4 regions of the Roseixanthobacter glucoisosaccharinicivorans genome follow, and region 2 is predicted to be linked to each of the others. Evidence: predicted binding sites of a transcription regulator. Region 2 holds the regulator's gene; each other region holds the start of a gene.
What was found. The regulator LexA, encoded in region 2, represses DNA repair genes until DNA is damaged. The targets are predictions, from matches to a motif close to TGTTCNNNNTGTGTTCNG.

Region 1 (7,209 bases), 2.0 Mb from region 2:
GCCAGCGAAGTCATGCCGACGGTCACGGTGAAGCCGCGCCCGTCCACGGCACCGGCCGGCTTGGGACCGGGCGAATTCGGCCGCCAGGCCAATGCCGGGCGAATCAGATCGGCGAGGCGTTCGAGAATGTCGACGCGCACGGCCCGCTCGCCGCACACGCGAAAGCCGACGGCGCGATACAGGCTCTTGTGGATCTCGTGGTCCACGGGAATGGACGTTCGGCCACTGGCGGCGAGATGGGGCAGCTCGTCGAGCCCCTTCTGGGCGAGGCCGCCATGCTTGAGAGCGAACAATTCCGCCGCCAGCGCGCGGGGCGCGGGCTTCAGCAGGCCGGGCAGGTAGATGTGATGGGCGCCGAACCGCACGCCATAGCCGCGCAGCGTGGCGCGGGCGGCCTGGTCGAGGGTTTTCATCTCCTCCGCGACGCGGCTGCGCTCCAGCACGCCGAGCGCCTCGACGATCTGGAAGGCGATGCCGCGCGCGATGCCGGTGATGTCCTCGGCCTCGCCCAGCTTCAGCAGCGGGCCGAGCAGCTTTTCCACATGGGCCTTGAGCCACAACGCAAGGCGGGCTTCCACCTGCTCGCGGGCCGGGCCGGTGAGATGCTCGTCGGCGATGATCTTGAAGCGGGGCTTGAGCACCTCGTCGCCGGGGATCAGCTTGGCGATCGGCTCGCCGGTCCAGCGGATGGTGCCGTCGGCGGTGAGCACGAAGGCTTCATCCACCGCCTGACCGACCCGCGTCGCGCGGGCCTCGATCTCTCCCGCGAGCGCCTTCTGGGCGGCGGCGCGCAAGGCCTTCGCTTCCTCTCCCCCGGCGGCGGGGTCGGGCGCGAACTGGAATCCCTGGAGGTGGCCGATCACATGGCCCTCCACTTTAACATCGCCGGTCTTGCTGATCTCAGTCTCGAGCATCGTATTCTCTCGCAGGCGTCGCATGAGCACGCTGGTCCGCCGATCCACGAACCGCTGAGCCAGCCGTTCGTGCAATGCGTCGGAAAGCTTGTCTTCGACCCCTCTTGTGACGCCTTGCCAGTGCTCCGGATCCGTGAGCCAGTCGGGGCGGTTGGCGACGAAGGTGAGTGTCCGCACCTGGGCGATCCGTCTCGACAGCGTGTCGATGTCTCCTTCCGCGCGATCGGTCAAGGCGATTTGACGCGCGAACCACTCATCTGGGAGTCGTCCCCCGTTTCCGACATGGCCGAAAATGGTCGAAACCAGCTCCGCATGGGCGCCCGGAGAGATCTTGCGATAGTCCGGCACCTGGCATGCGTCCCAGAGCCGCGCGATGGCGGCAGCATTGGTTGCGCGTGCCGCTACGTCCGCGTCACGGCTCATGATTTCGAGCACTTGCACATCGTCCGCCGTCGGCGCGCGGGTCAATCCCTCCTCGCGTGGCGGTACCGAAAGGCTCTCCATCAGGGATTTCAGAGAGGTGAAATCCGGCACCGCGTTGCGCCATTGCAACACTTTTGCCGTGTCAAAAACATGACTTTCCAGCCGTTCGACCAATTCCGGCTCGAAAGGATCGCAACGCCCGGTGGTGCCGAACGTCCCATCGCGGGTGGCGCGGCCGGCGCGACCGGCGATCTGCGCCATCTCCGCCGGGTTGAGGCGGCGGAACTGCCAGCCGTCAAACTTGCGGTCGGAGGCGAAGGCGACGTGGTCCACGTCGAGATTGAGCCCCATGCCGATGGCGTCGGTCGCCACCAGATAATCCACGTCGCCGCTCTGGTAGAGCTCCACCTGGGCATTGCGGGTGCGCGGAGAGAGCGCACCCATCACCACCGCAGCGCCACCGCGCTGACGGCGGATCAGTTCGGCGATGGCATAGACCTCTTCGGCCGAGAAGGCGACGATGGCCGAGCGCGGCGGCAGGCGGGTGATTTTCTTTTCGCCGGCAAAGGAGAGCGTCGAGAGGCGCGGGCGCACCGACACTGTCACGCCCGGCAGCAGCTTTTCCACCAGCGGTCGCATGGTGGCCGAACCGAGCAGCAGGGTTTCGAACCGCCCGCGCCGGTTGAGAATCCGGTTGGTGAAAACGTGCCCGCGATCGAGGTCGCAGGCGATCTGGATCTCGTCGATGGCGACGAACGCCACGTCGAGATCGCGCGGCATGGCCTCGATGGTGGCCACCCAATAGCGCGGATGGGGCGGCTTGATCTTTTCCTCGCCGGTGACGAGGGCGACCTGCTCCGGCCCGACCCGTTCGACGATGCGCTGATAGACCTCGCGCGCCAGCAGGCGCAGCGGCAGGCCGATGAGCCCGCTTTCATGGCCGAGCATGCGCTCGATGGCGAGATGGGTCTTTCCGGTATTGGTCGGCCCGAGCACCGCGGTCACGCCCCGCGCCCGGATCGAGCGCGGCAAGACGGCCAGCTTTGTCACATCGTCCATCAGCGCGTGGCGTCCGCAAATCTTGGGAAGGGTGTTCTGGAGCGCCCTCTCGATGAAGGCTCTGTACCATATCGGGGCAGGAAGGCCAGGATGCTAGAGCGCGAAGGAACAACGGCGGAACAAAGGCGGAGCGAATCGCTCCGCGGCCGATGCCGCCCGATGTTCTCTATTCGTCCCCTGTTCCAGGGCGGGACAGCGGCGCGTCCTGGAAGGAACGGATGCGGGTGAAACCCGGTCCGAATCGGCAATCGCCATGCCGGCGCCTTTTGTTCACGGGTAAGTAGGAACCGCCTCGCATCCGCCTGTGTTATGGCTTTTGAGATTCGGCGCGGCCTTCCGCGCCGGGCGTGGGAGGGAAATATGCGTAGGGCTCAATCGAGGTTCGCCGTCGTCCTTGCCTTCGGCCTGGTGCTGGCGGGGGGCATCGCCCCGGTGGCCGCGCAGACAACCAATGCGCCGCTCGACGTGCGTCCGGCGCCCCAGGCCACCGTGCCGGGTGCACCCTATGATGCGACGGGGAGCGTGCGCGCCCCCGCGCCCGAGACGGGAGTGATCGTGCCGCGCGGCGCGCCGCAGGGCATCAGCACCGTGCCGCCGGAGCCAAACCCCTCGGTCAATCCCGGCCGCAACGCGCTCGGCTGCCCGGACATGGATCCGCTCTGCCAGAACGGCCGCTGAGGCACGGCGAAACCATCTCGGCGCAAGCCCGGGCGCCCGCGCGCCTTCACGCCTGCGTGCGCGTGCTTGACACGGGGATGGGGCCGTCGCTTCTAGGCGGAATGGAAAATTTGGCCGAACCAACGGCTCCGACCACAGAAGCGGAAGACGCCCTCGCGCGGCGCGAAGCCGATCAGCCCCATTCCCCGGTGGTGCGGTTCGGTCCTGATCGCCCCCTGCGCCTGGACGCCGGGGTCGCGCTCGATCATGTGCAGATCGCCTATCAGACCTATGGCGAGCCCAATGCTGCGCGTTCCAACGCGGTTCTGGTATGCCACGCCCTGACCGGCGACCAGCATGCTGCCAACGCCAATCCCGTCACCGGCAAGCCCGGCTGGTGGGAGACCCTGGTGGGGCCGGGCAAGCCGATCGACACCGAGCGTTTCTACGTCATCTGCGCCAATGTGCTCGGCGGCTGCATGGGCACCACCGGGCCGGCCTCGCGCAATCCGGCAACCGGCCAGCCCTATGGGCTCGACCTGCCGGTGGTGACCATCCGCGACATGGTGAACGCCCAGGCCATGCTGCTCGACCATCTCGGCATCGAGCGCCTGTTCTGCGTCGCCGGCGGCTCCATGGGTGGCATGCAGGTGCTGCAATGGGCGGCGAGCTATCCCGAGCGTGTGTTCGCGGCCCTCCCCATCGCCACCGCCGCGCGCCATTCGGCGCAGAACATCGCCTTCCACGAAGTCGGCCGCCAGGCGGTGATGGCCGATCCGGAATGGCAGGGTGGCCATTATCTCAAGCAGGGCCACACGCCCCATCGCGGGCTCGCGGTGGCGCGCATGGCCGCGCACATCACCTATATGTCGGACCAAGCCCTGCACCGCAAATTCGGCCGCCGGCTCCAGAACCGGGCGCTGCCCACGTTCGGCTTCGACGCCGATTTTCAGGTGGAAAGCTATCTGCGCCACCAGGGGGAATCGTTCGTCCAGCGGTTCGATCCCAATTCCTATCTCTATGTCACGCGGGCCATGGATTATTTCGATCTCGCGGCGGATTACGACGGCGTGCTCGCCAATGCCTTCCGAGGCTCCAAGACGAGGTTCTGCGTGGCGTCATTCACGTCCGACTGGCTGTTTCCCACCGAGGACAGCCGGGCGATCGTGCATGCGCTGAATGCCTCGGGCGCGAGCGTGTCGTTCACCGAGATCGACAGCGACAAGGGCCACGACGCCTTCCTGCTGCACGAGCCGGAATTGTTCGCCATCGCCCACGGCTTCCTCGACAGTGCCGCGAAGGCCGCCGGCCTGCCGGCCGCGCGCAGCCGGTGAGGATGCCATGGCGGTGAGGGAATTGAGTTCGGACGAGGCGACCGTGCGCTTCTCCTCCGTGCGCGTCGATCTGATGGTGATTGCCGACATGGTGGCGCCCCACTCGCGGGTGCTGGATGTCGGCTCCGGCGACGGGGCGCTGCTGGATCTGCTCGCCACCACGCGCGGCTGCGATGCGCGCGGCATCGAGCTGTCGCGCGAAGGGGTGAATGCCGGCGTGGCGCGCGGGCTTTCGGTGGTGCAGGGCGATGCGGACGTGGACCTCGCCCATTATCCCGACGACGCGTTCGACTATGTCATCCTTTCCCAGACCCTCCAGGCGACCCGTCGCCCGCGCTGGGTGATGGAGCAGATGCTGCGCATCGGCCGGCGCGCCATCGTCTCCTTCCCGAATTTCGGCCATTGGCGCTCGCGCTTCGACCTTCTGATCTATGGGCGCATGCCGATTACCGACAACATGCCCTATTCCTGGTACGACACGCCCAACATCCATTTCTGCACCATCCGCGACTTCGTCGCCCTGGTGGAGGTGCTGGACGCCCGCATGGAAAAAGCGGTGGCGCTGGATTCCTCCGGCCATCCGGTGCGCTTCAACATGCCGTGGTGGGTGTGGAACCTGCTGGGAGAGCAGGCGGTGTTCCTGCTGAGCCGGAACGATTGAGGATCGCCCGGCCCGCCGGCACCCCCTGGCCGAACACCGGTTCGAGCACCGGCACCAGCGCGGAACGTTTCACCGGCGTCGGGCGATAGAGCTGCTTTGTCGCCTCGACGACGTGCACGCCCGCGAACGGCAGGGACAGGCGGCCGCCGGCCCGCTCCCACGCCACCGCCGTGCGCAGCAGCCAATTGTTGGAGACCGGCGGGAAATACAGCGCCTCGTCCCAGCCCGAAGGGGTGAACAGCGCCTCGCGCAGCAGCCGCACCACCTGCCCGCGCGAAAACGGACGGCCGTTGCCGAACGGGGTGGTGTCGAGCCGCGCCCACACGCCGCGCCGGTTGGGCACCACCGCCAGCAGCCGTCCGCCCGGCGCCAGCACGCGCCAGACCTCGCGCAGCATCTCGGCCGCGTCCGGAGTCATCTCCAGCAGATGCACCGCCACCACGCGGTCGATGGAGGCGTTGGGCAAAGGCAGGGCGGTCTCGTCCGCGAGCGCGGCGAGGGTCGGGGCGGCGGAGGGCCAGCGCACCACGCCCTGGGCCGCCGGCATCACGGCGATGCACCGCTCCGCCTCGCCCCGGAAGACCCCGAGATAGGGTGTCGCATAGCCGATCCCGAGCACCGAGAGGCCGTGAACATTATTGAAACGGGCGCGCACCGCCCGGCTGACCAGCCGGCGCGTGACGACGCCCAGGGGCTGGGCATAGAAACTGCGCAGGTCCACGACGTCGAGATACATGGCGCCCCTTTCGCGATGGCCCCTTATAGCATGGCCGCGGGGCGGCACCGCATGGCTGGGCTGCGCCGGCCGGCGCGCTGCGACCATCCGGCCGGCTTGCCCTTGCTGACGGGCGTGATACTCAAAAGCGGACAGGCGTGCGCGGTATCGGCGCGCGCAGGACATTCCCCGCAGGGAGGGCGCCACCCATGTCGGTCGAAATCCGGATCATCCCCTGCCTCAGCGACAATTACGCGGTGCTGCTGCATGATCCCGCCACCGAGGCCACGGCGGTGATCGACGCGCCCGAGGCGACGCCGATCCTCGAGGCCCTGGATCGCGAGGGCTGGCACCTCACCCACATTCTCGTCACGCACCACCATGCGGACCATGTGGACGGCGTGCTGGCGCTGAAGGGCCAATATGGCGCCACTGTCGTCGGCCCGAAGCGCGAGGCGGCGGGCATTCCCGGCATCGACGTGGAAGTGGTGGACGGCGATCCGGTGGCGGTCGGCTCGCTCATTGGCCGGGTGATGGAAACGCCGGGCCATACCGCCGGGCATATCGTCTATCTGTTCGAGGGCGAGCGGCTGCTGTTCGCCGGCGACACGCTGTTCGTGATGGGCTGCGGGCGGCCGATCGAATGCGATGCGCCGGTGCTGTGGCATTCGCTGGTGCGCCTGCGCACCCTGCCGGACGATCTCGCGGTCTATTGCGGCCACGAATACACCGTCACGAACGGCAAGTTCGCGCTCTCCGTGGACCCCGAGAATGGCGCGCTCCTCGGCCGCGTCGCGGAGGCCGAGGCCGCCCGCAAGGAGGGGCTGCCCACCATTCCCGCGCTGCTCGGGGACGAAAAGCTGACCAATCCGTTCCTGCGGGCGGACGATCCGGCCATGGCGGAGCGTCTCGGCCTCGGCGAATCCGACCCATCGGCGGTGTTCACCGAACTGCGGGCGCGCAAGAACGTGTTTCGCGGATGAGCGCCGGCATGGCCGGCCTTTCGGCGGAAGACGTGATCGCGCTCCTGGGGCTTGAGCCCCATCCCGAGGGCGGGCATTTCCGTGAGACCTTCCGCGAAAGCGCACCGGATGGCGGGCGGGGCGCTTCCACCGCCATCTATTTCCTGCTGAAAGCGGGCGAGCGCTCCCACTGGCATCGCGTGGACGCAAGCGAAGTGTGGCATTGGCACGCCGGCGCCGCGCTCACGCTCGCCATCGCCCCGCCCGGCGGCGGCGGGGTGCGGCATCTGCGGCTCGGGACGGACCTGGGCGCCGGGGAACGGCCGCAAGGCGTGGTGCCGCCCGGCCACTGGCAGGCGGCCGAAAGCCTCGGCGCCTGGACGCTGGTGGGCTGCACAGTCGCGCCAGCTTTCGATTTCGCCGGCTTCGAACTGGCGCCGCCGGATTTCGAGCCCTGAGAGGGCGGCCCGCGCGTCCTAGTCGC
Region 2 (7,209 bases):
AGAAGGCGGCGCGGGCGGCCGCGCCATGGTTCAGGACGGGCTGATGGAGCGGTTCGGCATCGACGAAGTCTATGGCATGCACAATCTGCCGGGTCTGCCGGTGGGCTTCTTCGGCATCCGCGAAGGGGCCATCATGGCTTCCGCCGACCATGTGGAGATCACCATCGAGGGCAAGGGCTCCCACGCCGCCAAGCCCCATGAGGGCGTGGACGTCGTGCTGACCGGCGCCTCCATCGTCACCGCATTGCAGCAGGTGGTGGCGCGCAACGTGGACCCGCTGGAGTCCGGCGTGGTGTCTATCGCCATGTTCCATGCCGGCGATGCCGACAATGTGCTGCCGCCGAGCGCGAAACTCACCGGCACGCTGCGCAGCCTCTCGCCCGCCGTGCGCATGCAGTTGCGCGAACGGGTGAAGCAGATCGCGGAAGGCGTGGCTGGCGCATTCGGCGCGCGTGCCGACGTGCAGTTTGTCGAGGGCTATCCCGTCACCATGAACCACCCCGCCCAGGCTGCCTTCGCGCAGCGCGTGGCGGAGGATGTGGCCGGCGCGCCGCAGGTGAACGGGGCCGCCCCGCCGCTCATGGCGGCCGAGGATTTCGCTTATATGCTGGAAGCGCGCCCCGGCGCCTATATCTTCGTGGGCAATGGACCGAGCGCCGGCCTGCACCATCCCGCCTATGATTTCGCCGATGCAGCGATCCCGTTCGGCGCGTCCTATTGGGTGCGCCTGGTGGAAACAGCCCTGGCGCCGGCCTGAGCTTAGGCGGCGTCCTGCGCGGTCACTTCGCCTTGCGCAGACGGAATTCGAGCACCCCGGCTTCCACCGTGCGCCCCTCGAAGGCATCGCCTGTCTGCTGGGCGATGTGGGGGATGTCGATGACCGCCATCGGATCGGTGCAGGTCACCACCAGGAGCGTTCCCGGCGCGAGGGTCGCGAGCGCCTTGCGGGTGCGCAGGGCGGGCAGGGGGCATTTCAGGCCCTTCAGGTCCAAATGCACCTCGCTCGGGCCGGCCTGCGGCCCATCCGGCAGCGGCCGACGCGGGAACGGGCCGATCACGCCGCCTGCTCCTTGAGCCGGGCGAGGCTCTCCTCGCGGCCCAGCACCGACAGAACGTCGAAGATCGGCGGCGAAGTGGTGCGCCCGGTGAGGGCGGCGCGCAGCGGCTGGGCGACGGCGCCGAGCTTGATGCCAGCGGTCTCCGCATAGGCCCGGACCGCCGCTTCGGTGGCCGGCACGGTCCATTCGACCGCGGCGAGCGCCGGCAGGAGGGCGCCGAGATGGGCGCGGGCCTCCCCGGTAAGCAACGCGCTCGCCTTCTCTTCCAGCGGCAGGGGGCGTTCGGCGAAGATGAAGCCGGCATTGTCCAGCAATTCCACCAGCGTCTTCGCCCGCTCCTTCAGGCCGGGCATGGCGGCGCGCAGTTGCGCCTTGTGCTCCGGCGTCATCTTGGCAAGCCGCTCCGCGCCATCCGGCAGATGGGGGATGAGGGCCATGACCGCATCGAACAAGTCATCGTCCGTGCTCGCGCGGATGTAATGCCCGTTGATGTTTTCCAGTTTCTGGAAATCGAACCGCGCGGCCGAGCGGCCCACATGGTCGAGATCGAACAAAGCGATCATTTCCTCGGTGGAGAACATCTCCTGGTCGCCGTGGCTCCAGCCGAGGCGCACCAGATAATTGCGCAGAGCCGCCGGCAGATACCCCATGGCGCGGTAGGCATCGACCCCGAGCGCCCCATGACGCTTGGAGAGCTTGGCGCCGTCCGGCCCGTGGATCAGCGGGATGTGGGCCATTTCCGGCACCGGCCAGCCAAGCGCGCGATAGATCTGGGTCTGACGGGCGGCATTGGTGAGATGGTCGTCGCCGCGGATGATGTGCGTGACGCCCATGTCATGGTCGTCCACCACCACCGCCAGCATATAGGTGGGCGTGCCGTCGGAGCGCAGCAGGACGAGGTCGTCCAGATCCTTGTTGGGGAAGGTGACGGTGCCCTGCACGAGGTCGTGGATCACGGTCTCGCCCTCCTGCGGCGCGCGCAGGCGGATCACCGGCTTGCGGTCCTTCGGCGCCTCGGCTGGATCGCGATCACGCCAGCGGCCGTCATAGCGTGGGGGGCGGCCTTCCTTGCGGGCGGTCTCGCGCATCTCCTCCAGCTCTTCCGCGCTGGCATAGCAGGGATAGGCATTGCCCAGCGCCACCATCTGCGCCACCGCTTCCTGGTGCCGCGCGACACGGGCAAACTGATAGACCGTGTCGCCATCCCATTCGATGCCGAGCCATTTCAGGCCATCGAGGATCGCGTCGATGGCTTCCTTGGTCGAGCGCTGGCGGTCCGTGTCCTCGATGCGCAGCAGCATCTTGCCGCCCTTCGCCCTGGCATAGAGCCAGTTGAACAAGGCGGTGCGGGCGCCGCCGATGTGCAGGAAGCCCGTGGGAGAAGGAGCAAAGCGCGTAACGATCTCTGACATGAAGTCCGCCGAAAAGGGGTCTGGAGCGGGGCGGGCGCGTCGCCGGGATGCTTGGTGCATCGCCGGCATGTGGCGCGCGGGCGGCGCCCGTGTAGCATAGGCGCGCGCGTTGGGGAACGCGGGGGCATGGCAGGGACATCAAACACCGGCGAGGACGGCCCGTCGTGCGCACGGATGCGCGGCGCGCGCGCCGCTGTCTGGGGCACGGGACAGGCCGCGCCGCGCCCGCTCAGTATCCTCGGCGATCTGCGGGCGCGCCTGTTCGCCGCCCTTGCCGCTGACATCCGCGCCGAGGCGGAGGCGGGGCGGCTGGTGCTGTGGCTGCCGGTGCTGTTTGCCGTCGGCATCCTGCTCTATTTCGGCGCCGACCAGGAGCCCTCGCTGGTCGCGTGCCTTCTGCTGACGGCGGCGCTGCTGGCCGCGACGCTCGCGGCGCGGGCGCGCGTCTATTCCTTCGCAGTGCTGGCGGGCGTGACGGCGCTCGCCTGCGGCTTTACCCTGGCCTGCCTCCAGACCGCCCGCATCACGCGGCCGATCCTTATCCCACCAGCGGGGACGGTGCGGCTGACGGGATTCGTGGAGCATCTGGAGAAACGCGCCACCGCCGACCGAATCCTGCTGCGGGTCGAGACCGCCCAAGCACGGGGACTGGCTTTCAAGCCGGAACGGGTGCGCCTGTCGTTGCCGCGTGGCTCGGCGCCCACCGTCGGCGCCGGGATCAGCGTTTCCGCGCGGCTACTGCCGCCACTCGGGCCGGCCATGGCGGGAGAGCATGATTTCGGCCGGGCACCGTGGTTCGCCGGCATCGACGCGGTGGGCTTCGCCCTCGGCGCGCCGAAAGCGGCCCCCCTGGCGCAGGCGCCACCGCTCTCGGTGCGCATCGCCGCTTTGGTCCACACGGTGCGGGTCGCGCTCGCCGCCCGCATCCGCCTGGTGCTGAGCGGCGCTGCCGCCGATATCGCCGTGGCGCTCGTGACCGGCGACCGCTCCTCCATCGCGCCGGCCGTGGAAGAGAGCATGCGCCTCTCCGGCCTGACCCATGTGCTCTCGATTTCCGGGCTGCACATGGCGCTGGTGGCGGGCACGCTGTTCGCCCTGGTGCGCGGGTTGTTAGCGCTGTTCCCACCTCTGGCGCTCGGCGCGCCGGTCAAGTCTCTCGCGGCGCTCTGCGCATTGCTGGGAAGCGCGCTCTATCTCGTCCTGTCGGGCAATGACGTGGCCGCGCAGCGCTCGTTCCTGATGCTGGGCCTGGTGCTATTGGGCGTGATCGTCGGACGCGCCGCGCTGACCCTTCGAAGCGTCGCGGTTGCGGCGGTGCTGGTGCTCGCGGCGGCGCCGGTCTCGGTGCTCGATCCCGGGATGCAGATGTCGTTTGCCGCGACGCTCGCGCTGGTGGCGGCGTTCGAGCGGTTGCGTCCGTTGCGGCCGGGATGGACCGCAGAGGGATGGGTCGCGCGCGCCGCGCTGAAGCTTGGCGTGTTCGTGGGCGGCCTCGCGCTGACCTCCCTGGTCGCGGGCCTTGCGACGGCGCCGTACGGCGCCCTGCATTTCCAGCGAATCGGCGCCTATGGCCTGCTCTCGAATCTCGCCGCCATGCCGGCCGTGAGCTTCCTGGTGATGCCGTTCGGCCTACTCGGCGTGCTGCTGCTGCCGTTCGGCCTGGATTCGCTGGCGTGGCCCATCATGGGGCTCGGCATCGACATCATGGTGGGCGTATCGAACAAGGTCGCGGCGCTGCCGGGCGCCGGCCTGCGGACCGACTGGTTCAATGCGCCCTCGGTCCTTGCCGCGAGCCTTGCCTTGTTGTGCCTGTGCCTCCTGCGCGGACGGCTCGCGGCGATCGCGGTGGTTCCGGCGCTGGCAGCACTCGCGCTCGGCGGAGCGCCGCAGCGTCCGGACATATTGATCGCGCCGAACGGGCGGACAGTCGCGGTGCGCGCGGCGGACGGACGGCTCTCCATCCTCGGGGCGACGTCCAACCGGATGGTGGCGGACCAATGGCTCAGCCGGGAAAGTGATGGCCGCACCTCCCGGTCCGAGGGATTGGCCGACGCCTTTCGCTGCGACAAGCTGGGGTGCACGGCCTCCACCTCGGGCGGGGTCCTCGCCGTCTCGCGCCGGCCGGAGGGGCTGGAGGCGGACTGCCTGAACGCGGCGCTCATCGTCACACCGTACCCTGCCCCCAAGAGGTGCCCGGCCCAGGTGATCACGCCCGCCAACATGGTGAATACCGGCACGCTTGCCTTGTTTCGTGCACCTGAAGGGACCGTGCCGCCCGAACGATGGCGGATCGTTCCGGCCCGCTCCACCAGCCAGCAGCGCCCTTGGATGCCGCCCTTACCTCCGGTCGCCGAGGGGGAAAGGGAAGCGGGGGCCGTCGAACAGATCGAGGCTGACGCCGCCCGTTAAGTCCCGCCGGTACGGACACAGATCAGCCGGAACCCGGACAGCTCAATAGCGGCGCATCAGGCCGACGAGCCGTCCCTGAACCCGGATCCGGTCCGGACCAAAGATCCGGGTCTCATAGGCCGGGTTGGCGGCCTCCAGCGCGATGGAAGCGCCCTTCTTGCGCAGGCGCTTCAAGGTGGCTTCCTCGTCGTCCACGAGGGCGACGATGATGTCGCCTGTCTCGGCGCTGTCGCATTTGCGGATCAGCACGGTGTCGCCATCCAGGATGCCGGCTTCGATCATGCTGTCGCCGCGCACTTCCAGAGCGAAGTGCTCGCCCGTGCCCAGCATTTCCGGCGGCACGTTCAAGGTGTGGCTGCGGGTTTGGATCGCAGAAATGGGAGAGCCGGCGGCGATGCGGCCCATGACCGGCACGGTCACGGTGGGCGAACTCTCCTCGTCCTCCACCGGCGGGCGTACCCGGCCGAGGCTGCCTTCGATGACGCTCGGCGAGAAGCCACGCCCGCCGGCGGACGCCGCACGGCTCGCAGCAAGGCCAGGGGCGGCGCTGTCCGGCAGGCGGACCACTTCCAACGCCCGGGCGCGATTGGGAAGGCGGCGAATGAAGCCGCGCTCTTCCAGGGCCGTGATCAACCGATGAATGCCGGACTTGGAGCGAAGGTCGAGGGCTTCCTTCATCTCGTCGAAGGAGGGCGGGACGCCGGTTTCCTTCAGGCGTTCATGGATGAAACGCAACAGATCATATTGCTTGCGCGTCAGCATGGTCTCACCCGTCCCCATCCCGCTTCCGGTTCGGCAGCGATGACCCAAAGGACATCATCAAAACCGAAACAAATCATGAACAAGCATTAGCTGTTCCTTTTGTGTTCCGCAAGGGTGAACATCGCGTTAACGGTATTTCAGGAGGGCAGTTGAAGCACCGAGCAAGGATCGCCGGTCGCGCCGGCGGGTGCGAAAGCCGGCCGGATCAACAGGCAATCGGCCATGGCAAGGGTGGTCAGCATGGAGCTGTCCTGGATCGGCAGCGGTGTTGCGACCAAGGCCCCGTCTGCGGCGAACGACAGGGTCGCGCGCATGTAATCGACCCGGGAATCATTGGCCTTCACCGGGCAGCCGAGGCGCGCCGCGCGCAGTGGTTGGCCCTGGGCGGCGCGCTGAAGCGCATTCAGCAGCGGAACGAGAAACAGCACGGCACCGACATAGGCCGACACCGGGTTGCCCGGCAGGCCGAGCACGCGCATGCCGCCGCGCGCGCCGAACATCAGCGGTTTTCCTGGCCGCAGGGCGATCCTGTGAACGGTCAGCGCCACGCCTTCGGCCCGCAAAGCCGGGGCGATCAGGTCGTGCTCACCCACCGAGGCCCCGCCGGAGGTGATCAGCACGTCTAGTCCCGATTCGCTTGCAGCGCGGATCGCGGCGCGGGTGGCATCGAGGGAATCGCCTACGAGGCCGAGATCCACCGCTTCGGCACCATAAGCACGGGCGAGCGCCGCCAGGCCGTAGACATTCGACACCACGACGTCGGAGAGCGCGCCGCCGCCGTCGCCCGGGCGAACCAGCTCGTCGCCGGTTTGCAAAATCCCCACCTTCGGCCGCGCGACGACGTCGAGCCTGGAATGATCGGCCGCCGCCGCCAGCATCACGTCGCGGTCCGTCAGGCGCCGTCCGGCGGGCAGGATCAGGCTGCCCGCGGGAAAATCAAACCCCGCCTTGCGCACGTTGCGCAGCGGTGCGGTGGCGGCGGTGGTGGTGATGAGATCGCCGTCGCGCGCGATATTCTCCTGAATCACCACCGTGTCCGCGCCCGTGGGCAGGAGCGCGCCGGTGAAGATGCGCACTGCTTCCCCCCGCGCGAGTGCACCCGCAAACGGACGCCCGGCGGCGGATTCGCCGATGACGCGCAAGGTCGCGGGAACCTGCGCGATGTCGGCGGCGGCCACCGCATATCCGTCCATGGCTGACATGTCGGCCGCCGGTTGGCTGCGCCGCGCCCAAAGATCGGCGGCGAGCACGCGGCCCGTAGCCTCGTCCACGGGCACGGATTGCACGGACAAGGGCGCGACGCCGGCCACCACGAGCGCGAGGGCCTCTTCCACCGGCATCAATGCCATGTCGCCTGCTCCAAATTCCTGTTTCTGGCTCGGGCGCCTTAGGCGTCGTCGGCGCGCCACTCGCCGGAGCGACCGCCGGCTTTCTCCAGCAGGCGAATCCCCTCGATGCGCATGCCGCGGTCAGCGGCCTTGGCCATGTCATAGATGGTCAGGCAGGCGAGGGAAACCGCCGTCAGCGCCTCCATCTCGACGCCGGTCTGTCCGCTCACCTTCACCCGC
Region 3 (7,209 bases), 1.5 Mb from region 2:
GAGACGTTCGGTGCTCGAAACTGGATTTCGCAATAGCGCATGCGGCGCCGACAGCTTCGGCCTGCGCCATCTCACGGCGGTGCACTGGAACCTGAACGCGCCCGCGCTTTACGAGCACGCGCTGGAACGCCTGGAAGGGCGGCTTGCCGCCGGCGGCGCGCTGATGGCCGAGACCGGGGTTCATACCGGCCGCAGCCCCAAGGACAAGTTTGTGGTGCGCGACGCGGCCACCGAAGGCGAGGTTTGGTGGGACAATAACGGCGCCATCACCCCCGCGCAGTTCGAGACCCTGTACCAGGACTTTCTTGCGGCGGCCGAAGGCAAGACCCTGTTCGCGCAGGACCTTTACGGTGGCGCGGACCCAGCCTACCGCATCCGCACCCGCGTCTATACCGAGTTTGCCTGGCACTCGTTGTTCATCCGCACCATGCTGCGGCGGCCCGAACACGCGGAGCTGGCCGACTTCGTGCCCGAGATGACGATCATCGATTTGCCGAGCTTCAAGGCCGATCCTGCGCGCCACGGCGTGCGCAGCGATACGGTGATCGCGGTGGACTTCGCCCGCAAGATCGTGCTGATCGGCAATTCCTCCTATGCCGGCGAGATGAAGAAGTCGGTCTTCACCTTCCTCAACTATCTGCTGCCCGCCAAGGGCGTGATGCCGATGCATTGCTCGGCTAACGTCGGGCCAGACGGCGATGTGGCGGTGTTCTTCGGCCTCTCGGGGACCGGCAAGACCACGTTGTCCGCCGATCCCGCCCGCACCTTGCTGGGCGATGACGAGCACGGTTGGGGCGCGGACGGCGTGTTCAATTTCGAGGGCGGCTGCTACGCCAAGACCATCCGCCTCTCCAAGGAGGCCGAGCCGGAGATCTTCGCTGCCTCCGACCGCTTCGGCACGGTGCTGGAGAATGTGATCCTCGATCCCATCACCCGCGTGCCGGATTATGACGACGGGCGGCTGACGGAAAACACCCGCTCCGCCTATCCTCTGGACTTCATCCCCAACGCCAGCCCCACCGGGCGGGCGGGCCAGCCCAAGAACATCATCATGCTGACCGCCGACGCATTCGGCGTGATGCCGCCGATCGCCAAGCTGACGCCGGCTCAGGCCATGTATCACTTCCTCTCCGGCTATACCGCGAAGGTCGCCGGCACCGAAAAGGGCGTGAAGGATCCGGAGGCGACTTTCTCCACCTGTTTCGGCGCGCCCTTCATGCCGCGCCACCCGTCGGTCTATGGCAATCTGCTGCGGGATCTCATCGCCGGGCACGGTGTGGATTGCTGGCTGGTGAATACCGGCTGGACTGGCGGCAAGTTCGGGGTCGGCCGCCGCATGCCCATCAAGGTCACGCGCACCTTGCTGTCGGCGGCGCTCGACGGCTCGCTGAAGGATGTCTCCTTCCGCACCGATCCTTATTTCGGTTTTGCCGTGCCGACCTCGGTGCCGGGCATTGAGCCGCACGTCCTCTATCCCTCCAAGACCTGGGCGGACAAGGCCGAGTTCGACGCCACGGCGCGCAAGCTGGTGGCGATGTTCCAGGACAATTTCGCCAAGTTCGAAAGCCACGTGGACGCCGCCGTGCGCGCCGCCCAGCCGGAAGTGCGCCTCGCCGCCGAGTGAAGCGGACTATCCGAGTGACGATCAACGGCTCGCCGCAAGGCGGGCCGTTTTTATATGCGCCGCGCCAAGACGGCGGGAACAAGCTTGGCCCTCGCAATATTGTAGCCATGCCGGGACGGCGCTTCCGCCGATCGGGCCGGTTCGCGACCAGAACGGACGCGAACGCTGCGGCGGCTATGGGATCATACGAATGATTGCGGTTCCCGGTGCTTCAGGTGGTCCCGGCGCGCGTCGGTCGACGCGCGCCCTTTCGGCGGTCAATTTCTTCCTCGCCGATGTGCGCGACGGCCTCGGGCCGTTCCTCGGCATTTTCCTGGTGGGGCAGGGATGGGCGCCCGATACCATCGGCTATGTGATGACCGTGGGCGGGCTAGCCGGGATGCTGGCGACGACGCCACTTGGTGCCCTGGCGGATGCCACGCGCCATAAGCGGGCGCTGATCGCGGCCTGTGCGCTCGCGGTCATGGTGGCCTCCCTCGCCTTGCTGGCGGTTCCGAGCTTCTGGCTGACCGCGAGCTCGCAGGTTGCAACCGGCATCGCCGCGGCGGCGATCGGCCCGGCGATCGCGAGCCTGACGCTCGGCCTCGTGGGGCAGGCCGGCTATGCCCGTCAGCTCGGCCACAACGAAGCCTTCAATCATGGGGGCAATCTCGCCGCGGCGGCGCTGGCCGGAGGCTTCGGCTATGTGTTCGGCGTCACGGCGGTGTTCGTGATCATGGCCGTGATGGCGGTGGGGTCGCTGGCCGCGCTCGCTTTCATTCGGCCCGAGGATGTCGATTATCAATCGGCCCGGGGGCTCGAGTCCGGGACGGGCGCGCCGGGGCCGGCGCCGATCCGCGTGCTGCTCACCTGCCTCCCCCTCCAGGTGGTCGCGGCAACCCTGCTGCTGTTTCACTTCGGCAATGCCGCCATGCTGCCGCTGCTCGGGCAGGCGATTGCGGCGAAAGGCGGCGCGGACCCGAGCGCTTATACCGCCGCCACGGTGGTGATCGCGCAATTGACCATGATCCCCATGGCGCTGCTGGCGGCGCGCCTCGCAGGAACGCGCGGCTATTGGCTGGTGCTTCTGCTGGCCTTGCTCGCCTTGCCGGTGCGGGGATTGATCGCCGGCCTCTGGCAAAGCCCCTATGCGCTGGTGCCCGTGCAGATTCTCGACGGGGTGGGGGCAGGGCTGCTCGGCGTTGCGACACCGGGCCTCGCGGCGCAGATCTTGCGCGGCACGGGCCATGCGAATATCGGCCTCGGCGTGGTGCTCACCTGCCAGGGGCTCGGCGCGGCGCTGAGCCCGGCGCTCGCCGGCTTTCTCGCCGCGCGGTTCGGCTATGGCGTCGCTTTCCTGGCGCTGGCCGGAGTGGCGATCGCCGCGCTCGGCCTATGGGTCATCGCGTCCGGATCTATCCGTGCCGCCATCGGCGCGATGCCGGGGCACACTCAGCGAAGCGCGCAGGCGGAGGTGGCGTCGGAGGCATAGGCCCCCTGGTCGAGGAAGCGAAGCGCCGTCGCCCGCGATGTGCCGCAGGGATCGTCGCCGGCAAGCCCGGCGGGCGGCGTAAGCGCGGCTGCGGAGGCTGCCGGCGGGATTTGAGCCTGTATATCGGCCTGTTCGGGGGCTGCCGCCCGGCTGAGATCGCCGAATATGGTCGCACTCGCCGCAACCATGAGGGCGCTCAGGACATAGCCTTCCAACCGCATGATCCTCTCCGTCCGGTCCTTCGCCCGCATCGCCAGCGCCCAGGCAATACCGATTGCTGCAGCGCAGCAATAGGCCTGTGCTCATGGCTGGATCTCCGGCTCTGAGGGCGATGCAGATCTGCACGGTACCCAGGAATGGGCGCCCATCTCGCAGCGCAGCGTTCAGCGCATGGCTCAGTCCATTGTCGCGCCACGCTGGAACTGCTAAAAAAGCGCCATGAACCGTTCCGATCTGTCCTGCATGCGCCTGTCCAAGGCGGCGTTCTGCGCCGCTGGACCCTTCGCGCGCACGACCATCGAATTTGCGGCGGTGCCCGATCATGTGCGCATGCCGGGCCGCTTCTTTGGCCGGTTCACCACCGCCGCCCTGGCCGCGCTCGGTCGCTGACCTTTTCAATTTTCGTCATCGAACCGGCTTGCCGCGCCTGCGCGGACGAGCGCCCGATCCTCAGGACATGCCCATGACCGAGCCCACCAGCGCCCCGCGCACCCTCTACGACAAGATTTTCGACGACCACGTCGTGCACCGGCAGGAGGACGGCACCTGCCTGCTCTATATCGATCGCCATCTGGTGCATGAAGTCACCAGCCCGCAGGCGTTCGAGGGCTTGCGCATGGCCGGCCGCAAGGTGCGCGCCCCGGCCAAGACGCTCGCCGTGGTGGATCACAATGTCCCCACGACCGACCGCAGCCAGGGCATCGACGATCCCGAGAGCAAGATCCAGGTCGAGACGCTGGCGGAGAACGCGGCCGAGTTCGGGGTGGAATATTTCGACGAACGCGACGTGCGCCAGGGCATCGTCCACGTGGTGGGTCCCGAGCAGGGCTTCACCTTGCCCGGCACCACCATCGTGTGCGGCGACAGCCATACCTCGACCCACGGCGCCTTCGGCGCGCTGGCCCACGGCATCGGCACCTCCGAGGTGGAGCACGTGCTGGCCACCCAGACGCTGATCCAGAAGAAGGCCAAGAACATGCGGGTGACGGTCGACGGGCCGCTGCCCGAAGGCGTCGGCGCGAAGGACGTGGTGCTCGCCATCATCGGCACCATCGGCACCGCCGGCGGCACCGGCTATGTGATTGAATATGCCGGCGACGCCATTCGCTCGCTCTCCATGGAAGGGCGCATGACGGTCTGCAATATGTCCATCGAGGGAGGCGCGCGCGCCGGCCTCGTGGCGCCGGACCAAAAGGCGTTCGACTACATCATGGGCAAGCCGCGCGCGCCCAAGGGCGCGGAATGGGACGCGGCGATGCGCTTCTGGCAGACCCTCTACAGCGATCCCGATGCGCGTTTCGACAGCGAGATCCGGATCGACGGCGCTAACCTGCCGCCCATCGTCTCCTGGGGCACGAGCCCGGAAGACGTGATCTCGGTGGAAGGCCTGGTGCCCGATCCGGAGCTGATCGCCGACGAGGTGAAGCGCGACGCCAAGAAGCGCGCGCTCGCATACATGGGCCTTTCGGCCGGCACGAAGATCACCGACATTAACGTAGATCGCGTGTTCATCGGCTCCTGCACCAACGGGCGCATCGAGGATTTGCGGCAGGCCGCGAAGATCGTCGAGGGGCATCACGTCAACGCAAATGTGAATGCCATGGTGGTGCCCGGGTCCGGGCTGGTCAAAATGCAGGCCGAAGCCGAGGGGCTGGACAAGATCTTCCGCGCCGCTGGTTTCGACTGGCGCGAGCCGGGCTGCTCCATGTGCCTCGCCATGAATGCCGACCGGCTGTCTCCGGAGGAGCGCTGCGCCTCCACGTCCAATCGCAATTTCGAGGGGCGCCAGGGCCATAAGGGACGCACGCACCTCGTTTCCCCCGCTATGGCGGCGGCGGCGGCGATTGCCGGCCATTTCGTGGACGTGCGCCACTGGCCGAACGGCTGATTCGCGAAAAAGGGCCGGCCCTCATGAGGCCGGCCCTTAACCGTACGCAGAACAAAAATCCGACAGGCCTGGTAAAATAAGACCTGTCAGAGAATAATCGCCGAGGCCGCGATGGTCGCCGCATGGGCTTCCTGCGGGGCCAGATACGCGGCAACGCCTAAAATTGTCACCAGACCCACGGTGACCGCCAATTTGCGCAGCATGGTCACTCTCCTGAATGCTTCTGGTGGTTAAACATCCCGGCGGCGTTAATGGTTCCGAAACTATAGTCACGGCTTCGAGACCCTCGGTGCAGCTTCAGGGCACATGCCGGCGCCGCGTCGGCAAGAAGGAGCAGAAAAGCGATGCCCAACGGGTCCATTGCCAGAACCAACGCCATCGCCTGGCGCAACCGCGAGGCACCGTCGCTGGAGGCCTTCGAGATCCTGGCGGAGGATGCGTTCGCGCGTCTGCCGGAGAGCTTCCGGGCCCTATGCGGCGGTGTGGTGCTGCGGGTGGAGGATTTCCCCGAGGACGATGTTCTCGAGGAATTGGAAGCCGAATCCCCGTTCGACCTCCTCGGCCTCTTCCAGGGCGTGGGGTTGGCGCAGGCGGGGGCGGTTTCGGAAACCGGGCGACTGCCCAACATGGTTTTTCTCTACCGGCGTCCGATTCTGGACTATTGGTCGGAGAATGAAGAAACCCTCGGCGAGATCATCGCCCATGTTCTCATCCACGAGATCGGCCATCATTTTGGCCTCTCGGACGCAGATATGGAACGGGTCGAATCGCAGGTCGAAGACTAGCTAGGCGCTGGACGCGGCGAATAGCGCTCGGTACACAGGCTCGGCTTTTACAGGAATGGTGCAATGCGGGATCTTGTTGCTCAAAGTCGCTATACTGTGATGATGCGATCGTTGCATTGGCTCACCGTGGCGCTCGTCCTGACAGTGTATGGTCTTACCTACGTGGTGGACCTTTACGCCCGCGGCACGCCGGAACGCGGCGCGGTGTGGGGGCTGCATATTTCGTTCGGTCTGGTCCTGCTGGTGGTGGTGCTCGCGCGACTGCTGGTCCGTGCGGTGGGACCGCTTCCCGCTCCGTCGGAAGCCTTGTCGCGCGTGATGTCGATCGCCGCGCACGTGGTCCATATGGCGCTTTATGTGCTGCTGATCGCGACCCCGGTGCTCGGCATTTCGATGACTTTCCTGCGTGGACAGAGCATCTCGCTGTTCGGGCTGCTGACGATCGCCTCGCCGCTCACGCCGGATCGGGAGTTCGCGCGGCAAGTGCTCTGGGTGCATGAAAATAGCGCGAACCTGTTGATGATCGTGGCGGGGCTTCATGCGCTCGCGGCGCTCTATCATCACTTCATCCGCAAGGATGACGTGCTGCAGCGCATGTTGTTCACCATGGGCCGGCGCTGAGGCGCGGGCGCAGGCGCGGCGCATGTGAGCCGCCAGGACAAGCGGGCCGAGGGCCCTGAAGGGAGCCGGAAGGCAATGGAAAAGTTCACCACGGTCGAAGGCGTCGCGGCGCCGCTGAAGATGGTCAATGTCGACACCGACATGATCATTCCCAAGAATTATCTGAAGACCATCAAGCGTACCGGCCTCGGCAAGGGCCTGTTCGCCGAGATGCGCTATAAGGACGACGGCAGCGAGAACCCGGATTTCGTGTTGAACACGCCCGCCTATCGCACGGCGAAGATCCTGGTGGCGGGCGATAATTTCGGCTGCGGCTCCTCGCGCGAGCATGCCCCCTGGGCGCTGCTCGATTATGGCATCCGCTGCGTGATCTCCACCTCGTTCGCGGATATTTTCTATAACAATTGCTTCAAGAACGGCATTCTGCCGGTCGTGGTCTCCCAGGAGGACCTCGACAAGCTGTTCGACGATGCCAGCCGTGGCGCCAATTCCACCCTCACGGTGGACCTGGAAGCCCAGGAGATCCGCGGGCCGGACGGTGGCACCGCGCGGTTTGAGATCGACCCCTTCCGCAAGCGCTGCCTGCTGGAGGGATTGGACG
Region 4 (7,209 bases), 1.6 Mb from region 2:
GAAGTGAAACACAAGCGGCGGCGGTTCAGGCCGCCGCCTGCGCGCGGTCGGCCAGGGCGCGATAGGCCAGCGCCTCCGCGAGATGCCGGCGGCCAAGGCTTTCCGCCCCGTCGAGATCGGCGAGGGTGCGGGCCACCTTGAGCACCCGGTGGTAGCCGCGCGCTGAGAGGTTCATGGCGCTGGTGGCATCGCGCAGCAAAGCGAGCCCGCCGGCATCTGGCGCGGCCACCACCTCCAGAAGCGGGCCGGAGGCCTGGGCATTGGTGCGGATGTCCGGCCGGTCCAGCGCGGCGTAACGCTCGACTTGAAGGGCGCGCGCGGCGGCGACCCGTGACGCCACCTCCCGCGAGCCCTCCGCCGGGGCGGGCAGCACGAGATCGGCAGCGGTCACGGCCGGCACATCCAGATACAGGTCGATGCGGTCGAGGAACGGGCCGGAGAGGCGCGCCTGGTAATCCTCCTTGCAGCGCGGCCCGCGCTTGCAGGTGAAGCCGGGCTCGCCCGCATGGCCGCAGCGGCACGGGTTCATGGCGGCAATCAATTGGAACCGCGCCGGATAGGTCACGCGGTGATTGGCGCGGGCGATCAGCACGTCGCCTGTTTCGAGCGGCTGGCGCAGGGAATCCAGCACTTGGGGCGAGAATTCCGGCAATTCGTCCAGGAACAGCACGCCATGATGGGCGAGCGAGACCTCGCCCGGCTTTGCCTTGGCCCCGCCGCCCACCATTGCCGCCATGCTGGCGGAATGGTGCGGAGCGCGGAACGGGCGGCGGTCCACCAGGGCGCCGTCCTGGATCGCCCCCGCCACCGACGCGACCATGGAGACGTCCAGCATCTCGGCCGGCGAGAGCGGCGGCAGGATGGAGGGCAGGCGCTGGGCGAGCATGGATTTGCCGGCGCCGGGCGGGCCCACATACAGCAGATTGTGACCGCCGGCGGCCGCCACCTCCAGCGCGCGCTTGGCGGTTTCCTGGCCCTTCACGTCCCTGAGGTCGAGGTTCGACCCTGCGGGCGGGCGCAGGCGCGGATCCGGCCGGGCGAGGATCTGCCGGCCCGTGACATGGTTCGCCAGTTGGATCAGCGAGATGGGGGCGAGAATCTCCATGTCGGGGCTGGCCCAGGCGGCTTCCGCGCCGCAGGCGCCGGGACAGATGAGCCCGTGGCCGCGCGCATTGGCGCCGATCGCCGCCGGCAGCACGCCCGCGACGGCGGCGATGGAGCCGTCCAGCCCAAGTTCGCCCACCACAGTGAAGCCGGCGAGCGCATCGCCGGGAATGGCGCCGATCGCCGCCATCAGCCCCAGCGCGATGGGCAGATCATAATGGGAGCCTTCCTTCGGCAGGTCGGCGGGGGCGAGATTGATGGTGATGCGCCGCGCGGGCAGGGCGAGCCCGGAGGCGATCAGGGCGGCGCGCACGCGCTCCTTGGCTTCCGTCACCGCCTTGTCGGGCAGGCCGACGATGGTGAAGGCCGGCAGGCCCGGCGCCACATGCACCTGCACATCCACCGGCCGTGCGTCCACGCCCTCGAACGCCACGGTCGCCACACGCTGGATCACGCTTCAGCCCCCCGGCTTGCCAGTGCCACCCAAGGTAGTGGAGGCCGCCCGCAGGCACAAGAACATATTGGGAACATGCGCCCTTATGCGCCCTTTATGGTAGGGCCGCAGGTTCCCAATCGCGCCCTTACGGCCTGCGGCGCCATAAAGGCGGCCGTGAGGACCGATCATGACCCACTCTTATTATTTCTCCCCCGCCACCTCCCCCTTTCCGCGCGCTCGCCCGCTGCCGCCGCAGCCGGCCTGGGGCCGCAGCCGGCCCGGCCCGCTCGCCCGCATGGCGCTGAAGGCGGCCTGCCTCGTGCCGCTGCTGGTATTGGCCTTCGCGTTCCACGCCCTGTTGGGGTGAACGCCGGCCGTTGCGATCATTATCCTGCCGGACCGGAGGTCGATCCATGACCCATATTCAGCCCATCTCCCCGGCCGCCGCTCGCGGCGGAAAGCCACGGGCGGGCGCGCCATCCCCACGCCTCGGCTGGGCCGAGTGGGGCAGCCTCGGCGGCACGGAGCATGTCCTTCCGTTTGGTCGCAGACCGTTGCGGAGCGCAACTCCGGTCTGCGTCCGCGGCCTGTTGGTTGCATTTGCTCTGGTCTGCATCATTGCTATGGTGCGATGAGGGACATGCGCACGCCGCGTTCCTTCCGCGATCCCTCGCGCAACCAAAAGCCTTGCCCCATGACCATGACCGACCTGAAAGACGGCGACCACGAGCGCCTCGTCTCCGCCCAGTTCAGCCCCCAGGCCGCCGCCTATGTCGCGAGTGCGGTCCACGCCAAAGGCGCGGATCTCGATGCCCTTGCGCAGATGATGGCGGGCCGCGGCGCGGCGCGGGTGCTGGATCTTGGGTGCGGCGGCGGCCATGTGAGCTTCACCGTGGCGCCCCACGTGGCGCAGGTGTTGGCCTATGACCTGTCGGACCGCATGCTGGAGGCGGTTGCGGGCGAGGCGCAGCGGCGCGGCCTTTCCAATATCGAGACCGCCTGGGGCGTGGCGGAGGAATTGCCGTTCCCCGACGCCACTTTCGATTTCGTGGTCTCGCGCTTCAGTGCCCACCATTGGCGCGATCTCTCGGCGGGGCTCGCGCAGGCGCGCCGGGTGCTGAAGCCGAACGGGCGGGCCATCTTCATGGACGTGGTGGCGCCGCCGAGCGATGTGCTGGATACGTTCCTGCAGACCATCGAGCTTCTGCGCGATCCCTCCCACGCCCGTGACTTCGCGGTCAGCGAATGGGTGGAGCGCGCGCAGGCGGCGGGGCTGGCGTGCCAGTCGATCACCGAAGGGCGGCTGCGGATGGAGTTCTCGTCCTGGGTCGCCCGCATCAACACGCCCGACCTGCATGTGGCGGCGATCCGTTCGCTTGAAGAACTGGCCACGCGCGATGTGCGTGCCCATTTCGAGATCGAGGCCGACGGCAGCTTCACCTTCGATACGGCCACGCTTCTGTTCGCGCCGGTCTGAATTCTATTTCTTCTGGCCCAGCATCAGGTTGCCCTGCTTCTGGATCAGCGCCTTGGCCTTTTCCGCCATCAGGTGCAGCAGCCAGGGCAATTCCACGGAGAGATGGACGGCGGTGTCGGCCACGTCCAGCGTGCCGTGGGCCGTTTGGCCGAGCACGCCGACGCGGAATTGCAGGTGGGAATCGGTCCAGGTCTCTTCCATCACCTGCAATTTGTCGCCGAACTTCGCCCGCACGCTGGTCAGCCCGCCCTGGAGGCGGCGGGTCGCCTCCGCCTTGCCGAGCTTGTGGGGAATGGAGACGGTCAAGGGCTGGGGCATGGCGGCACCTCGGCTAAGTGGATGGCGAGGGCGCTCAGGCGCCCCGCTTTTCCTCGATCTTGTCCCAGATCTGCGCGGCGATATCGGGGCCGCCGAGCCGCTTGATGGCCCGAAGCCCGGTGGGGGAGGTGACGTTGATCTCGGTCAGATTGCCGTCGATCACGTCGATGCCCACGAACAGCAGGCCGCGCGCGCGCAGTTCCGGGCCGATGCGCTTGCAGATTTCCTGCTCGCGGTCGGTGAGGTCGGTGGGCTTTGCCGCGCCGCCGCGCACCATGTTGGACCGCAGATCCCCCTCGCTCGGCACCCGGTTCACCGCGCCGGCGGCTTCCCCATCCACCAGGATGATGCGCTTGTCGCCGTGCTTCACCTCGGGCAGGAAGCGCTGGATCACCCAGGGTTCGCGGAAGGTGACGGCGAAGAAATCATAGAGCGAGCCGAAGTTCAGGTCGTCGGCGGTGAGGCGGAAAACCGCGCCGCCGCCATGGCCATAGAGCGGCTTCATCACCACGTCGCCGAACTCGGCCCGGAAGGCCTTGATCTCGTCGAGGTCGCGGGTGATCAGGGTGGGCGGCATCAGGTCCGGAAAATCGGTGACGAAGATTTTCTCCGGCGCGTTGCGCACCTGGGCCGGGTCGTTCACCACCAGTGTCTTGGGGTGGATGCGCTCCAGCATATGGGTGGAGGTCACATAGGCCATATCGAACGGCGGGTCCTGGCGCAGCAGCACCACGTCGTAATCGGTCAGCGGCACGCGCCGCTTCTCGCCCAGGGTGAAATGCTTGCCCGCCTCGTCGGCGACGGTGAGCGGCTCGACGGTGGCGAACACCTTGCCGTCGCGCATGGCGAGTTGGTCGGGGGTGTAATGCACCAGCGCGTGGCCGCGCTTCTGGGCTTCGAGCAGAAGCGCGAATGTGGAATCGCCAGCAATATTGATGCGGGCGATATGGTCCATCTGGACCGCGACCTGAAGGGCCATGGAAATCTCCGGCGGGGCGCCCGGCAAAGGCGTGTCGAGCCTTATCTATAGGCGCACCCGCCTTGCCGCCAGACCGGCGCGGTGCCACTCTTGACCCGGACGCGGATTTTCCGCACCCGTGCGCCCGTTGCGGTGGGCGAGGGGGACAGGATGATCCGGCGAACGGGCGCGGCGCTGGCCGCCTTATGCATGCTTCTTTCGAGCGGCCCGGTGTTCGCTCAGGGTGCGCCGGAACCCGCAGCTCCGTTCCAGGCGGAGCCCGTCTTCCAGCCGCGTATCGAGCGGGTGAAGGTCGGCGAGATCGAGATGGGCTATTATGCCCGCGGGAATGGCGCGCCCCTGGTGATGATCATGGGCCTCGGCGCCACCATGGCCGATTGGGACCCCGCTTTGCTGGAAGCGCTTTCCCACGACCGCACGCTGATCGTCATCGACAATCGCGGCTGCGGCTTCTCCTCGGACACGGCGCAGAACCACACCAGCATCGCGCAGATGGCGGATGATGCCGCCGGGCTGGTGACGGCCCTCGGCTATGACAAGGTGGATGTGCTCGGCTATTCCATGGGCGCGATGATCGCGAGCCAGATGGCGATCCGCCATCCGGAGATCCTGCGCTCGCTGGTGCTGCTGGCGCCGAGCCCGGGCGGCAGCCACGAGGTGCCGCCCCCGACGGGGGTGCTGGAGGCGATCGCCCACCACACGCTCGCGCTGCCGCAGGTGCTGGCGCTGTTTTTCCCCGAGGACCCGGCCGGCCAGGAAGCTGGCCGCGCTTTGGTTCTGCGCGCGGTCGCCGGCCGCAAGGCCGGGACGATCCCGGCGGCGCCGGCCTGTTCGGAGGAGACCGGCACGCGCCAACTGGAGGCGCTGCGCCAGTTCTCCGCCTCCGATGCCAATTATGACGCGCTGCCCGCCATTGCCGCGCCGACCCTGGTGATGGGCGGGCGCGCGGACAAGGTCTTGCCGCCCGCCAATGCGCAGGCGGTGGCGCAGCGCATCCCCTTTGCTTGGAGTGCTTATTTCGAGGGCGGCCACCTGTTCTGGGCACAGAGCCGCGCCCCGGTGATCGCGACCTTGCGGGCTTTCCTGCAATAAGGCCTCGCGCCCTCAAGCGCCCCCTGTCACGCGCGCCCCGTTACGCGTCGGCGTCGAACGCGCCCGGCAGGTGCTCCGCCGCGCCGTCGAGGCCCAGCAGGATCGCGTCGAACCGCATGTCGAGGCCCCCGAGCGTGGGGTTGGCGGCAAGATAAGCCTCTGCGGCGGCAGCGATGCGGCGTCTTTGGCGCGGCAGGACCGCGTGCGCGGCCTGGGCGAGATCCGCCCGCAGCTTCACTTCGCAGAACACCAGCAGGCTCGCGGTGCGGGCCACGATGTCGAGTTCGCCGGCGCCGGTGCGCACCCGGCGGGCGAGGATCGCAAAGCCCTGCGCTTCCAGCAGCGCGGCGGCGCGATCTTCGGCGGCGAGGCCGCGCGCGTGGGCCGCCTGCTTCCTGCGGCGGGCGGGGGTATCCGCCGGCGGCGCCTTCGCTCGCTTGATCTTGATCGGTTCGGTCATGCCTCGTCGGGCGCTTCATCCGCCGTTCCGCCGGCCTGGGAGAGAGCGAGGGCGCGGGCATAGACCTCGCGCTTGTGCCGGCCCGTGAGGGCGGCGACCGCGGCCACCGCGTCCTTCAGCGAATGCTCCGCCAGCGCACGGGCAAGCGCAGCATCCACGTCGTCATCCTGCGCCGCCTGCTCCACCGGTGGACCCACCACCAGCACGATCTCGCCCTTGGGGTCGCGCTCGCCGGCATATTGGGCCGCCAGCTCGGGCAGCGGCCCGCGCCGCACTTCCTCGAACGCCTTGGTGAGTTCCCGGCACACGGCGGCGCGGCGCGGACCCAGAATCTCGGCGAGATCGGCGAGGCTTTCGGCGAGGCGCGGGCCGGTCTCGTACAGCACCAGGGTCGAGGGAATGCGCGAGAGTTCGGTGATGCGGTTGCGCCGCTGGCCGGGCTTGGGCGGCAAAAACCCGTCGAACAGGAAGCGGTCTGTCGGCAGGCCGGCCGCCACCAAGGCCGCGAGGAGCGCGGAGGCGCCGGGCAGGGGGAAAATGCGATGTCCGGCCTCGGCGACCTCCACCACCAGCTTGTATCCGGGATCGGAAATCAGCGGCGTTCCGGCGTCCGACACCAGCGCCAGCGCCTGCCCCCCGGCAAGCCGCGCCAGCAGTTTCGGGCGCATGGAGGCGCCGTTATGGTCGTGATAGGAAATCAGCGGCACGTCGATGCCGTAGCGGTCCGTGAGGCGGCGCGTCATGCGCGTGTCCTCGCAGGCGATGACGTCCGCGCCGGCGAGTGTTTCCAGCGCACGCACCGTGATGTCGCCGAGATTGCCGATGGGGGTCGCCACCACATGCAGGCCGGGCGCGAGGCGCGCCGCGGGCAGGGTGGTGCCGGCAAGGGTGAAGGAGCGGGGGCGTTCGGCGGGAAGAGTCATGGCTCCACTTTAACCCAGCCGGGCCGCCGGTTGAAATTCGCTCCGCGCACGGCGGGCGGGAAAACGCCGGAGATCAGGCCCCGGTCCTTAGGACCGATCGACATTCAGCGGCGCGGTGCCTGACGCCGGGGGGCCCGCGATTGTCTTTCTACCGGCCATCCACGCCGGGCCGAACAAGCCGGAACGGCGCGCAAAGGCCGGGCCGAGGGGGAAATGTTTCACGTGAAACATACACTTAGCGCAGACGAACAGCGGTTTCGTAGCACGCCTCGCAGGCTGTTCCGTGGACCAAACCGCCGTTTCGGGCGAGGTTCGCCGCAGATGAATCCGCATTCCGGCGATCCCGGCGAGACGGCCGGGGCGGGGCTTCGGAACCGCGAGCGAGCGGTCGATACCGCCGCGCTGCCGATCAGGCCCAAT

Region 1: a site for LexA is predicted at 2,557-2,574, ahead of V5F78_RS18070 (helicase-related protein). Genes of this name have one in related genera too.
Region 3: a site for LexA is predicted at 5,250-5,267, ahead of V5F78_RS15850 (metallopeptidase family protein). Genes of this name have one in related genera too.
Region 4: a site for LexA is predicted at 1,617-1,634, ahead of V5F78_RS01180 (YifB family Mg chelatase-like AAA ATPase). Genes of this name have one in related genera too.

What each region holds. Positions count from the first base shown of each region.
Region 1 is NZ_CM195538.1:3,908,441-3,915,649, reverse strand. It holds gene V5F78_RS18070 (helicase-related protein) at 1-2,396, opposite strand, end outside; gene V5F78_RS18065 (hypothetical protein) at 2,757-3,074, shown strand; gene metX (homoserine O-acetyltransferase MetX) at 3,176-4,387, shown strand; gene metW (methionine biosynthesis protein MetW) at 4,395-5,048, shown strand; gene V5F78_RS18050 (class I SAM-dependent methyltransferase) at 4,978-5,784, opposite strand; gene gloB (hydroxyacylglutathione hydrolase) at 5,973-6,746, shown strand; gene V5F78_RS18040 (cupin domain-containing protein) at 6,743-7,183, shown strand; gene V5F78_RS18035 (hypothetical protein) at 7,202-7,209, opposite strand, start outside.
Region 2 is NZ_CM195538.1:1,896,939-1,904,147, forward strand. It holds gene V5F78_RS08505 (M20 aminoacylase family protein) at 1-757, shown strand, start outside; gene V5F78_RS08510 (sulfurtransferase TusA family protein) at 780-1,058, opposite strand; gene gltX (glutamate--tRNA ligase) at 1,055-2,470, opposite strand; gene V5F78_RS08520 (ComEC/Rec2 family competence protein) at 2,597-4,879, shown strand; gene lexA (transcriptional repressor LexA) at 4,922-5,641, opposite strand; gene V5F78_RS08530 (molybdopterin molybdotransferase MoeA) at 5,779-6,990, opposite strand; gene moaC (cyclic pyranopterin monophosphate synthase MoaC) at 7,029-7,209, opposite strand, start outside.
Region 3 is NZ_CM195538.1:3,418,591-3,425,799, reverse strand. It holds gene V5F78_RS15875 (phosphoenolpyruvate carboxykinase) at 1-1,624, shown strand, start outside; gene V5F78_RS15870 (MFS transporter) at 1,815-3,095, shown strand; gene V5F78_RS15865 (hypothetical protein) at 3,056-3,316, opposite strand; gene V5F78_RS15860 (hypothetical protein) at 3,534-3,704, shown strand; gene leuC (3-isopropylmalate dehydratase large subunit) at 3,778-5,202, shown strand; gene V5F78_RS15850 (metallopeptidase family protein) at 5,547-5,987, shown strand; gene V5F78_RS15845 (cytochrome b) at 6,051-6,608, shown strand; gene leuD (3-isopropylmalate dehydratase small subunit) at 6,684-7,209, shown strand, end outside.
Region 4 is NZ_CM195538.1:276,881-284,089, forward strand. It holds gene V5F78_RS01180 (YifB family Mg chelatase-like AAA ATPase) at 26-1,558, opposite strand; gene V5F78_RS01185 (hypothetical protein) at 1,728-1,907, shown strand; gene V5F78_RS01190 (class I SAM-dependent methyltransferase) at 2,235-3,017, shown strand; gene V5F78_RS01195 (polyhydroxyalkanoic acid system family protein) at 3,021-3,335, opposite strand; gene gshB (glutathione synthase) at 3,370-4,314, opposite strand; gene V5F78_RS01205 (alpha/beta fold hydrolase) at 4,465-5,406, shown strand; gene V5F78_RS01210 (YraN family protein) at 5,447-5,866, opposite strand; gene rsmI (16S rRNA (cytidine(1402)-2'-O)-methyltransferase) at 5,863-6,789, opposite strand; gene V5F78_RS01220 (amidohydrolase family protein) at 7,199-7,209, opposite strand, start outside.